Adhaeribacter radiodurans: one gene and its partner. Each later gene encodes a partner of the first gene's protein in a complex. Links are inferred from orthologs where the notes say so. Each region holds a gene or a part of one and is shown on either strand. Other genes may lie near its edges.

The links.
Region 2: the proteins of mnmE (region 1) and mnmG are in contact, whole or in part, in a solved structure (PDB 9HIP), measured with the Escherichia coli proteins. The link is inferred for Adhaeribacter radiodurans from one-to-one orthologs.

Annotation. Positions count from the first base shown.
Region 1 is NZ_CP055153.1:2,458,590-2,464,932, forward strand. What follows is about bases 2,248-5,094. They hold mnmE (tRNA uridine-5-carboxymethylaminomethyl(34) synthesis GTPase MnmE), read right to left. Parts: upstream 4,441-5,094; coding sequence 3,055-4,440; downstream 2,248-3,054. Other genes in these bases: HUW48_RS10140 (hypothetical protein), read right to left, coding at 2,589-2,960; HUW48_RS10150 (thioredoxin family protein), read right to left, coding at 4,458-5,033. Outside these bases: HUW48_RS10130 (hypothetical protein), read left to right, coding at 1-95; HUW48_RS10135 (hypothetical protein), read right to left, coding at 862-1,212; HUW48_RS27580 (HNH endonuclease), read right to left, coding at 1,245-1,526; HUW48_RS10155 (Nramp family divalent metal transporter), read right to left, coding at 5,190-6,343. UniProt on the Escherichia coli protein: Exhibits a very high intrinsic GTPase hydrolysis rate. Involved in the addition of a carboxymethylaminomethyl (cmnm) group at the wobble position (U34) of certain tRNAs, forming tRNA-cmnm(5)s(2)U34.
Region 2 is NZ_CP055153.1:6,329,997-6,336,390, reverse strand. Bases 2,223-5,120 are described here. They hold mnmG (tRNA uridine-5-carboxymethylaminomethyl(34) synthesis enzyme MnmG), read right to left. Parts: upstream 4,656-5,120; coding sequence 2,790-4,655; downstream 2,223-2,789. Other genes in these bases: ybeY (rRNA maturation RNase YbeY), read right to left, coding at 4,717-5,120; HUW48_RS24990 (class I SAM-dependent methyltransferase), read right to left, coding at 2,223-2,789. In the rest of the region: HUW48_RS24995 (Ig-like domain-containing protein), read right to left, coding at 140-1,729; more of HUW48_RS24990, read right to left, coding at 1,896-2,222; more of ybeY, read right to left, coding at 5,121-5,151; HUW48_RS24975 (ATP-binding protein), read right to left, coding at 5,144-5,551; HUW48_RS24970 (DUF4175 family protein), read right to left, coding at 5,585-6,394. UniProt on the Escherichia coli protein: NAD-binding protein involved in the addition of a carboxymethylaminomethyl (cmnm) group at the wobble position (U34) of certain tRNAs, forming tRNA-cmnm(5)s(2)U34.

The DNA of each region.
Region 1 (6,343 bases):
ACCGCCAACATATGGGCTTTTACTATATCAATGCCTCCTTGTTAGATGTTGAATTTGAAATAGATAAACCGGAGTTATTGCTGTATGCTCTCTAGGGTAACGAGTCGCTGAAGTTCGTAGCGGTAGAATATGCCATTCCTATCACCGACCTGAATAATCCGCCCCCAGTACCTTAAGGTTTCACGGCTAGTAGTGATGTTTAGGGAATTAATTCGGAATTTAATTTATGGACGCTGCCTGTCTGTGTAGGCTTGGATAATCTACATGGTATATTCGCTCCCCACAATCTTAAACTGCATTAATCTAAAGAGCTCCGGTAAGCCTTGCTCTTTTGCATACCTAATGGAGCTTTTCAAAGGTGAACCATTTCGTTCAAGCTTTTAGTATGGAAGGAATATTAAAGGAAACGCTTCTTTTAGCCAAGTCAGGTGTTATCACCTGACTTTATTTTTATTTGGTTTATCTTAGATTACTTTCCAATGCAAAAGGTAAATTGGGAGTATTAATCAGCTTATAATCAATATATTGTAAATATTATTTTATTTTAAAAGTAAAATTAACAACAAAAAAAGGTATATTGGTTTTTTTACTATTGTATATAAAGTGATTTCACCGGTAACTTCACATCAAACTTAACTTTATGTAAAATTCTTTATTTTTTTAAATTTTGGATCCAAATCATTGCTTTATTTATTGCATTTAAGTCATATAAATAGTCGCCACCTACCATTGGATCAAAGCTCAAGTATTGGCCAGGTTGAAAATTAATAATTTTATCAACAATATTTTCAAATGGCTTTGTAAAAAATGGAAGCGATACACCGAACCTTTTAATTGTTGAACCATTCTTTAGGGGGAAAATCACAAAAACACTTTCAAACCCTTTTTTGGTAGAAAATGAACCCCTTCATATTGTTTAGAAAAAACCGATTGCTCGGTCCAAAAGTGCTCTGGATAGATTTGTTTATCTGGATTAAGAAGTTGTTCTCTTAACCTATCATAAACATTGTTAAGAATAAATGTATATCCAAATTTAGCAAAAGCTAAAATATAAGCTGATTTAAGTAAAGCGATGCCAAATAACCTTTGTTCGACTTTAGTTTTCTTATGAATCAATTCAACAATACCATTTGAGGTATTTGCATTTATGGATTCAATATATCCTTTAAGGATAATGGGATTATTGTACTTTATGCTGTGAATAACTTGCATTTTTCCATGGTCATCTACTTTAACATAACCATTTACAGTTTTACCATCCTTGCGAGGGTCACTCTTTGAGTTGTATTAGGTTTAAATGCCCTTTCATCAAGCTCACGCAACCTAACTGATAAGTGGAAGTCTACTTTATGACCACATGTATTGTTACACTTCTTACAGGTTAAAGCAATTTGACTACCACCTAAAGATTTTGGCGGAGCGTCCTCCAATGTAAGATTGTTTTTTACCTTCTCGCTTAATGCTTCTTCTGAAAACTTGATTAAACAAATTGGACAAATGTATGTCTTGCTAAAGGGTAATTCCAATTCAGGTAAAAAATTATTTTATTTTAATAAATTTAAGTGATTAGCGAATTTATCGAAAAGTATTTTTCTTTTATTATCATTTCTACTCATTGTTGATTTAATAGTTGATTGAAAATCATTTTAGTATATTTTTTCTTATACATGTCTCGAAAATAAACAATATTGATGTTTAAATAATATTATTAAATAACTCCCTTATTTATCCAACATGTTGAAGTGCAATTTAATTTTTACATGTAGCTAAACTCATCCAATTACTATCTAAATATTATTTAATAATAATTTTTAGACTTTAACTTATAACAATGTTTAACAAATTATAACTAAATAATTAATTGCCCATAGTTTAAAATAGGTTAACTTAATGTTTATGGCTTGAAGGCTGCATTAAAAGCTTAAATAATGGTATGCCCATACAATTATAAAAATGTTTTTAAACAAGCTTAAATGGGCTTTAAATTAAGAAGTATGTAATTAAAAAATTTACCTCTAAAACTAAAGCTTTTTACATTGGTCTAACTTCAAAAAATGAAAGCTATAAAACCGTAGTAGATTATTTTTTAATGCATAAAAAACACAAATCAACATTAAACTAGTTTGTGTGACTTGTAAATTAATTTAATCACGAAGGTTTTCTAATCTAATAAATTTTCCTTGTTATTTTTTCTTTAAATTATTATGATAATTAACTAATCTAGTGTGATCCTTTATAATAGTTAATCTAATATGTTTAAATAGATCATCAATCAAATCTCAAGCTTTACTAATTTCATCAGTATGATCTAAATCTTTTAATACATATTCACCTAAATTTAAATTAGTAATCAATGATTTTTTATTAAGCTCAATAAGGTATATGTTGTTTACTATCCCCTTGTTATGAACAAGAATATTTCTGTTCTGGGATAAAATGAATAGTCTATCAAGTAAGACTTTATCATAGTTAAAATCAATCTTAAATATTGAATTGAACTTACTTAATAGATTATAAACATTGCAACCTTGAATTATTGATTTTACTTTCTTTTCTATTACTTTATTTCTTATATATCTTATGGTGCTTTATTCAAACAAGTCTTCATAATCAATCGTTATTTCATCTAACATTAAAAACTTAGGAAGATATTTGTAAAGTGCCTCAAAGGTTTTAAAAATAAATTCTTCAAAATGAAAATATGTATTTATATAAACTTTCTCTTTTACTAAAATATCAAAATCTATATTGTTAGCTTCTAAATTGCTATTTAATTTATTATAATCTCGTAATGTTTTATTTAAATTTTTATTGCCTTCTGAAGGTTTCACTTGTAATGATAATGTCAACAACTGCATTGACAGTGCTACTATTTGAAAATCCTGATCTAAACGCCTGTTTTTAACTGTATCTTTATAATTTCTAAGTATTTTGTATAAAAACTTTTCCTCTGATAGCATAATTATAATTAAACAGTTAAAAATATAAGGTTTAACTTAAACCGAAATATCTGAAAAAAACCCTTGACTTTATTTTTATTTGGTTTATCTTAAATTACTTTCCGATACAAAACTTACTAAAAATATTTTCTAATAAATCATCGGTAGTTATATCGCCAGTAATTTCACCTAGAGCATATAAAGCCCGGCGAATGTCGGCGGCTAAGAAATCGCCACTGATGCCAGTAGATAAACCTTGCAAAACAGCATCAAGGGCTTGATACGTTTGCTCTAAGCTAGTGTAATGTCGTAGATTGGTAACAATGGTACTGGAACCGGTATTAAGGTTACCTTGGTTTACCGTAGAAATTAATTTTTCTTTCAGCAGTTCGATGCCGGTTTTATCCGCGGCAGCAATAAACAGTATGGGGGTAACCGCTTCATAGGCAGCTTGATTTAAATTACTCGCTAAATCTACTTTATTGGCTACGGCTAAAACGGGTTTGCCATTCGAATTTAAGCTTTGCAGCTCTAAAGCCAGATCGGCGGGAGTAAGCTCATTTACATCAAATAAATAAATAATTAAGGCAGCTTCTTCTATTTTCTGACGGGAGCGTTCCACGCCAATAGCTTCTACCTTATCCTGGGTTTCGCGCAAGCCAGCGGTATCAATAAACCGAAAAGAGATTCCTTCAATGGAAGTTTCGTCTTCGATAAAATCGCGGGTAGTACCCGGTACATCGGATACAATGGCTTTTTCTTCGTTGAGTAAAACGTTGAGCAAAGTAGATTTCCCGGCATTAGGTTTTCCCACGATTACGGTTGGTACGCCGTTTTTAATTACGTTGCCTAAAGCAAAAGATTGCAATAAGTTGCGGATGAGCCTTTGTAATTCGTGAATCAGGTTTTCTAATGCCGAACGGTCAGCAAATTCCACGTCTTCTTCTCCGAAATCTAATTCCAGTTCAATTAACGAGGCAAAGTGTATCAGTTGGGCCCGCAGGGCTTTAATCTCGGCAGAAAAACCACCACGCATTTGTTTTAAAGCTACTTCGTGCGATTTAGAAGAATCGGCAGCAATTAAATCAGCTACGGCCTCCGCCTGAGCTAAATCAAACTGGCCATTCAGAAAAGCCCGTTTAGTAAATTCGCCGGCCTGGGCCAAACGAGCACCATTTTTTAACAGTAATTTTATTATTTCCTGCACAATATAATCGGAGCCGTGGCAGGAAATCTCGACTACGTTTTCTTTGGTGTAGGAGTGAGGCGCTAAAAACAAAGATACCAGCACTTCGTCTACGAGCCTGGCTCCGTCGCGGATGGTACCAAAATGAATGGTATGCGACGCCTGGGTACGTAAATCTTTCCCCTTAAAAACGGAATTTGCTATTTGAACGGCTTGGAGCCCAGATAATCGAATTACGGCTATTGCGCCTTTACCTGCAGCAGTAGCTACCGCTACAATGGTATCGTGGTTAGAAAAAAAAGATGCGTTTGACAAAACGGAGTATACAAAGTTTATTTTTGTTTGCCAGCTTGCTTTTGGCCGGCGGTAAATTGTTCGAAAGTTACTTTCTTATAATGGTTTTCCCCAAAATAGGTAATAATATTCCGGAACGTTTTTACGTCAAGGTAGCCCGGCACCGGTGATATAATTTTTAAATTTTCGTCGAGGTAAACGGTAGTCGGAAAACTTAATTGACCTTGAAGTAAAGCGTAGGCTAGCTCATGCGAACGGTTTGCTTCATTAAACTTGTAGGTTTTTCCTTCTACGGTAATGGGTTTTGTGCCTTCGGCATCTAACCGCACAGCGTAATAGTTCTTATTCACATAATCGGCAACGGTGGGATCCGCAAAGGTACTTTTTTCCATTTTGCGGCACCAGCCACACCAATCTGTGTATACATCTATAAAAATTTTACGTGGTTCTTTTTTACTTTTTGCTACGGCTTCTTCAAAGGTAAGCCACTGAATAGTTGCTTTTTTAGGTTTATCCGGCTTATTGTAGTTTTTAGTTTCGGCACTGGCCTTACAAGGGAATACACCCAAGTAAATTAAAACTAAAAAGAAGAATAGAAATCGGAAGAAAGGCATAGTTTATAATTCAAAAAGTAAAAGGTGTGCCACAGTTTTGGTGAGGCTTTTAGCTTAGCAAACTTGTAGTTCCTTTTTTTAACGAAACAAGCGGGAAGTCCGTATTTGTTCCGTTGGTTTAATCCTGATATAATAAAGAAAGCTTTGTGGTAACTTCTACACTACCAACACCGGAATTTTGACGGAGTGCCGCACAGAATCGATGGTGGTACCTAAAATTAAATCTTTCATTAAACGATGGCCGTGGGAGCCCATTACCAATAGTTCGGCTTCAAAATTCTTTACAATTTTGGGAATACATTTTTTGGGATTGCCGTAACCTAGTTCTACCTTTATGTGGTAGCCTTTTTCGCGCAAGTCTTTGGCGTAACGATCCAGGTTTTGTTTATCTGAGCTCGTTTCAAAATCTTCGATATCTTCGCCCATAACCATGGCCCCGGCCGTTTCTACCACGTGAATTAACACGTATTCTGCCCCTTGGTTACCTATAGCTAAAGCATTATTTATAACGTATTTATCTACTTCACTGAAATCTAAAGTTATAGCAATGCGGGAGTAAATGGGTTTGGCTAAAGGTTGGTATTCTACGGCCCGATGGTGCGGGGCTACCGAATGCGGCCGCAACGCTTTTACTACCATAGGCTGAAAAGTAATGTACAGGAGCAGTACTAAGGCTGCTATTGCGATGGGTACTGCCGTAAGCCAGATCAGGGTAGGATGCGAGGTGGATGCCAGCCAGCCGGAAATTTCTTCAAAAACCAATTTAATGTTTAAAATAACAATAATAGTAGCGGCAACCCACGCCCCAATTTTAACCCAGATCCCAATTACAAAATCGCCCATGCGCTTTGGGCTACTCACAAAATGAATAAGCGGAATAATTGCAAAACCTAACTGCATACTTAATATAACCTGACTAAAAACCAATAGCTTGCCCGTGTATTCTTCGCCGAAATAGGCAATTACAAACAAGGCTGGACCAACGGCTAATAAACGGGTAATCATGCGGCGGAGCCACGGCTGAATGCGCAAGTTTAAATACCCTTCCATTACTATCTGACCCGCCAACGTGCCGGTAAGAGTGGAGCTTTGGCCAGCAGCAATTAAAGCAACAGCAAACAATACTGGAGCCCATTGGGTACCGAGTAAAGGAGCCAGAAATTTATGCGCATCTTTAATTTCGGCTACGGCATACATGCCATTTTTGTGAAAAGCAGTAGCCGCTAAAATTAAAATGGCGGCATTTACAAATAAAGCCAGGTTTAAGGCAATAGCCGAATCGATAAAATTAAATTTAATGGCTTTTCTAA
Region 2 (6,394 bases), 3.9 Mb from region 1 along the record:
GTTTTAATTCTTGGCTCAAGCCTGATCCAGAATTTTAAGAGTAGATTAATCACATGTTGCTAATATCTTTTCCACAAGTTATAAGTTAATAAAAAAGGCCAGATGTATATCTGGCCTTCTCCGTTTTTAGTAATAATTACTAAAACTCTATTGGTACATCTTGCGACCAATTTACTCGTACCTCAATTGGTTTCAAATAATTGAATACCTTTTCTGGTATTGTTTTTAGATCTTTGTTACCTCCACGCCATTCGCCATTTTCATCCTCATCAATCTTTACGCGAATACGATAAGTATTTGGTTGTAGTTCTTCTATCAACAGATTTTTGGGTGAATCGTAAGTTTTAACAACTTTATAATCTTTATCTAATAGCTCCAAAAAATACTTTTTATAAGAAGTTTTAATTTTTAAATCTATACTACCACCTTGATCTTTATCGGTGATCGTGAGTTTTGTTGCTTGGTTTTTAAATCTATCCCCTGAAATAGGTAATATTACTGTAGTATCAGCTAGTATCTCGACCGTATTTTTTGCTTTTGTATTTAAGTTGAAGCTTATAATATTACGGCTGTCATTCAATTTAATATCCTGAGGATAGTTTAAAGGTCGTTTAGCAGCAGCCGAGTCTTCAACTAATGTAAGCAGCGGCCCTTCTTTTAGTTGCAAGGGAGCATCAAATTTAAATTGTATTGTTTCATTGGGTTTTACTTTTGTGCTAGGATTAATTACCTGAAAAGATAAATTGCGTTTTGCCTTTTTTCCGGTAAAAGCTAAATCAACGGTATCTATTTTTGCATTATCAGCTGAGTCTAGAGCCGTAATAAAATACTTACCTTTTATTTGATTAGTACTTGGAAATAGCCTCACCGTTTTAGTGTTTTCACTTATAAGCGTAGCAACATCATTTGGATTACCACCAGTAATTTTTACAGAGGTAATTCCTTCGTTGTAATTAAGGTGGTATTCGTCTAAGTAAGGTTGTTTAGATGTTATATAAGGAGCCTTGGTATCTATCCGAATGATTTGTAAGTCTTGAGCAGGCGTTTGTGCCGTTATTTCTATTGGGTTAGCTAAATACCCAATTTTCTCTTTTTCGTCATTATAAATATTATCGTTGTTTTTATCCTGATGGGCATAGAGCAAATACGTAGCATACTTTATATTCTGTAATAAATAGCTACCATCTTCTCCGGTCTTGGTTAAATAATATGGCTTGGCATTGCGGATGGTGGCGGTATCATTAGCTGCATATAAAATTACATTGATATCTTTAGCCGGCTCGCCAGTTAATATATCAGTTACAATTCCTTGTACCCTACCTGAATCTAAGAAAGCTCCGGTACTAAAGGTTAAGCTCAAGTTCTTAGGTTTATTACCTTCTGTAATATCTTCTATACCTTCTCTAAAATTTAAAAAGTAAGTAGTATTCTGTTCAAAATCCTTTTCAAAACTTAATTTAACTTCTTCCCTGTCTACTTGGGTGTTTATAGTATTTTCAGCGTTTGGAGAAATAATAAGTTGTCGGTTAAAGTCTTTTGTGCGCACCTCTTCGTTAAATTTTAAGATAATGGTTTTACCTTTTACGTTAAGTGCTTGATTGGCCGGGGTACTACTTATTAACTCCGGACTTTTAATGTCCTTCTCCCCTCCTTCCGGCGGGCTTATGCTGGCACAACTTGTTAGAAATAATAAAAAGAATGATGGTAAAATTTTTTTTAATGTATGCATTCTTTGAGTTCTTGCTTGATCAGCAACAGAAATGATGTAGTTGGATTAGTTTATTATTAATAGAATCTTTTTATATCTTGTATGTGGATAATTTACTAATGGTTACTACTTATTAAATTTATAAGTTATTAATAGTAAATGCTTTATTATAGAATAAATAATGCTATTAGTTCTTTTTACCCACATATATTAAACTGGAATAATCGTTAGCATTTTTACTGGCATAATTATTCGATTTAAAACCATTTAAGACAGATTTTATGTATTCATTATTTCCAGTAAGATATTTTTCGCTTAGCATACTTACATAATAAGCATCAAATTTCATCGGAATTATTTCTAAAAGTTCAAGCTTGTGCTTTTTAAAAAAACGCTTCATTGTAGCTTGATTAAAATGGTATAAATGTCGGGGAACATCGTAGGCAGCCCAGTTCTCTTTATAAACCTGGGCGTCATGAGAGTCAGCATTAGGAACTGCTACAATAATGTTGCCGCCAATCTTTGTTAATTGAGTAAGCTTTTTAAAAGTTTCGTTTAAAGTGTGGATATGTTCGAGTACGTGCCATAAAGTTATAACTTGAAAACTTTCGTTTTCTATGTGTTCTAAGGCACTTACATCTGCTGCTAATGTTTGCTGTAATAATCCTTCCGCTTGCGTGCGAGCTACACTGCTGGGTTCATAACCTTGTACTGACCACCCGTCTTTCTTACTAGCCTCCAGGAAATTTCCGGTGCCGCAGCCATAGTCAAGTAAGGTATATTTAGGAGCGAACCGATTTATTAAATCAACCTTTTGCTTTATCGTATAAGTTCGAACTAACTTATAAGCCTTATTGGTAATACCAGTAGCCTTATTCGTATGAGAAATATATTCTGCTGATTGATAATATTTCCCTATACTATTTTCATCCGGTCGGGGGTTAGTAAATTTAAAGCCACAATTTTCGCATTGTACAATAACAAAGCTTTCTTTCGAAACAGAGTTATCTTTTACAATTAAGAAATTTTTTAAAAGGTCTTTGTTGCAAATGGGGCAACGATTTAATCGTTCGTAATTCATTTATTTGCCTAAATACACCATTAATACCGAAATGTCTGCTGGCGAAACACCACTAATGCGTGAAGCCTGACCTATTGTTTCAGGATTTATTTTGAGTAGTTTTTCACGGGCTTCTTTCGATAGAGCGGGCATATTCTTGTAATCCAATCTTTCTTTGATTATGTAATTTTCCAACTCTTCTATTCTGTTAGCCATTACATTTTCCTTATCAATGTAACTAGCATATTTAACAGCGATTGATGCTTGTTCTATGCTTTCGGGTAAGTATTTGTTTAAATAAGTACCTACTGCTGGCAAAGCTGCTGCAATGTGGCGTATATCTACGTTGGGCCGTTTAATTAAATTACCAGCTTTTACTTTTTCCGAAATTGGCGCTGAATTTAGATCCTGTAGAATAGCATTAATCTCGCTTGGTTCAATTGATTTATTATTTAAGTAATCTATAATATCCTTTGTTTCAGAAATTTTCCGATTTACTTTAACTAAGCGCTGTTCGTCTGCTAACCCTAAATCGTACCCTTTTTTAGTTAATCGGATATCGGCATTGTCCTGGCGTAATAAGATGCGATGTTCCGCACGCGAAGTAAACATTCGGTACGGTTCTTCAGTACCTTTATTTACTAAATCATCAATTAATACACCTATATATGCTTCTGAACGCTTTAAGATAAAGTGTTCTTTTTCATGGATTTTATTGTGCGCATTTATACCAGCCATTAATCCTTGACAAGCCGCTTCTTCGTAACCAGTAGTACCATTAATCTGGCCGGCAAAATATAAGTTCTCTATTAACTTTGTTTCTAAAGTTAGCTTCAATTGAGTTGGTGGAAAATAGTCGTATTCTATTGCATAACCGGGGCGGAACATTTTAGCATTTTCAAACCCGGCTATCGAGCGTAAAGCTTTAAACTGAACGTCTTCGGGTAAAGAACTCGAAAAACCATTTACGTAAATTTCCACGGTACTCCATCCTTCCGGCTCTACGAAAATCTGATGACGGTCTTTATCCGCAAACCGATTTATTTTATCTTCAATCGAAGGGCAATAGCGGGGGCCTAAACCTTGTATCCTTCCCTGAAACATGGGTGATTTTTCAAAGCCAGTTTTTAGGATTTCATGGGTTTTAGTACTGGTGTAAGTTATATAACAACTACGTTGGTCTTGCAATGGCTTAGTATCCGTATAGGAAAATTTAGACGGGTTTTCGTCTCCTTTTTGTTCTTCCATTCTGGAGTAATCCAACGATCTTCCATCGACTCTAGGCGGCGTACCTGTTTTCATTCTTCCCGCTTCAAAGCCGAGATTAATTAATTGTTCTGTTATTCCGGTAGCTGCCCTTTCTGCTGCCCTTCCTCCACCAAATTGTTTTTCTCCAATGTGGATGATACCATTTAAGAAGGTCCCATTTGTTAGTATTACAGCATTTGATTTAAATTCAATTCCTAAAGCTGTCTGTATTCCTGCAACTCTGCCATTATTTACTAATATAGCTGAGGCCATTTCTTGCCAGAAATCGATGTTAGCTGTTTGTTCTAAGTTTAAACGCCATTCTTCAGCGAAGCGCATGCGGTCACTTTGTGCACGGGGGCTCCACATGGCTGGTCCTTTCGATAAATTTAGCATCCGGAATTGGATCATAGTTTTATCTGTAACAATTCCGCTTTGGCCACCTAAGGCGTCAATTTCTCTAACTATTTGACCTTTTGCTACTCCACCCATTGCCGGATTACATGACATTTGTGCAATAGTGTTCATGTTCATAGTTACTAACAAAACTTTCGAACCCATACGGGCGGCAGCCGCAGCAGCTTCGCATCCTGCGTGACCGGCTCCTACTACAATTACATCGTAATTTTCGGTGTACATTATTGTATTTACTTAAATGTGTTTCACGTGAAACACTCAATCTTCCTTAATAAATTCCGTTCTAACTAAAATCCCGTAAAGATAAGTAGTCGTTTTCTTTTTGACGCATTATGGCTTTACTGCTTTCATCTTTATCGTCGTACCCAATTAAATGCAAAACACCGTGTATGATTACACGGTGTAGTTCATCTTGAAATGGTATGTTTAATTGAGAAGCATTTTCTTTTACCCGATCAATGCTTATAAATATGTCGCTCTCTATTGTGTCTTCCTCATCCGAATTATCAAAAGTTATTATATCGGTATAAGTATCGTGGTTAAGATAAGTCTGGTTTATGTTATACAGGTATTCGTCTGAACAAAAGATATAAGTTATGTTATCTATTATAAGTTGATGTTCTGCAATAACTTGAGCAATCCAGTTTTTTACTTTATCCACATCCTTTAAAGTAAATTCTACTTCTTCGGATATAAATTCTATGGGTATATCAGGCATTATTAATGTAAAATGTCAATTGAACATTACGTCCATCGTTTGTAAATTTAACTTCATCGCATAAATGGCGCATTAAGAAAATTCCTCTGCCACCTGGGTTTTCTAGATTCTCGGGGGCAGTAGGATCCGTTAAAGCATCAGCGTCAAAACCGTTTCCTTCGTCTTGTACTTCAAACCTCAACAAATCCGGCTCTACAAAAAGAGAAAGGTATACGTTTTTATCTTTATCAAACTTATTACCATGGCGAATAGCGTTATTTACAGACTCCGTAACGGCTACCATTATATTGCCGTAAATGTCATCTTCAATATGGAATTTTTCTTTCGAGTTGTCTATAAAACTTTCTACAACGCGAATGTTTTCAATGAGAGAAGGAATCTGAATTTTAATTTGATTCATAATAGTTATTTGATAGCGCTAATTTATGCAAAGTTATTTTCCTATTTTCTGAAAATATTCATTTACCTCTTTTTTGTAATAAGGCGTAAAAGCAGGAGAGATAGTTTTCAGCAATTCTGTTTGTTTCTCCTTATTTTTAATATACTTTTCAAACGATGGTGGTACCGCTCGGGCCAACTCCTTACTAGATTGTGCTTCCCGTTTATTATCTAATTCTCGTTCCCTGGCAGATTTCTCAGCTTCCAGTAAACGAGTTAATATTTCGCGTTGGCGCATAATGGTTTGCTCCGTAAGTCGTTTATTAACGAGATCGGTTTCGGATTGTTCCATCATTTTATTTAATTTATCTAGTTTACCACCGTTACCTTCACTTCCCTCCTCTTTTGTGCCCTTGCCTTCTTTACCGCCTTGTTTTTCTAGTTCTTTTAAGGCATTGCGTAAACGTTGCTGTTCGGCCGCTAATTTGGCTAATTCTTCTGAAAGAGCTTTACCAGATAAATTGCTTTTTTTCAGTTCTTCCATTTTCTGATTGAGCATCTGCTGCATTTTACCCATTTCGCCGGATCCGGGTTTAGGTTTGCCACCGGGTTTAGGCTTGCCTTTACCTTGCATTTGGGCAGCCATGGCCATCTGTTGCTGCATTTGTTTTAAAGCATCGTTTAACATTAAAGCCAGATTATTTACTGAAGTCATAGTCAGTTGCTGGTGCATAGTAGCTTTACCCACATTGCGATCTTTAATCTGATTTAAGCTTTCGGTAATATTATTGTTCATGGCCCCAACTTCCCGGGTAACAAAAGACTGAATTTGAAAAACCTTTTTGGCGAGCGAATATAAGCTATC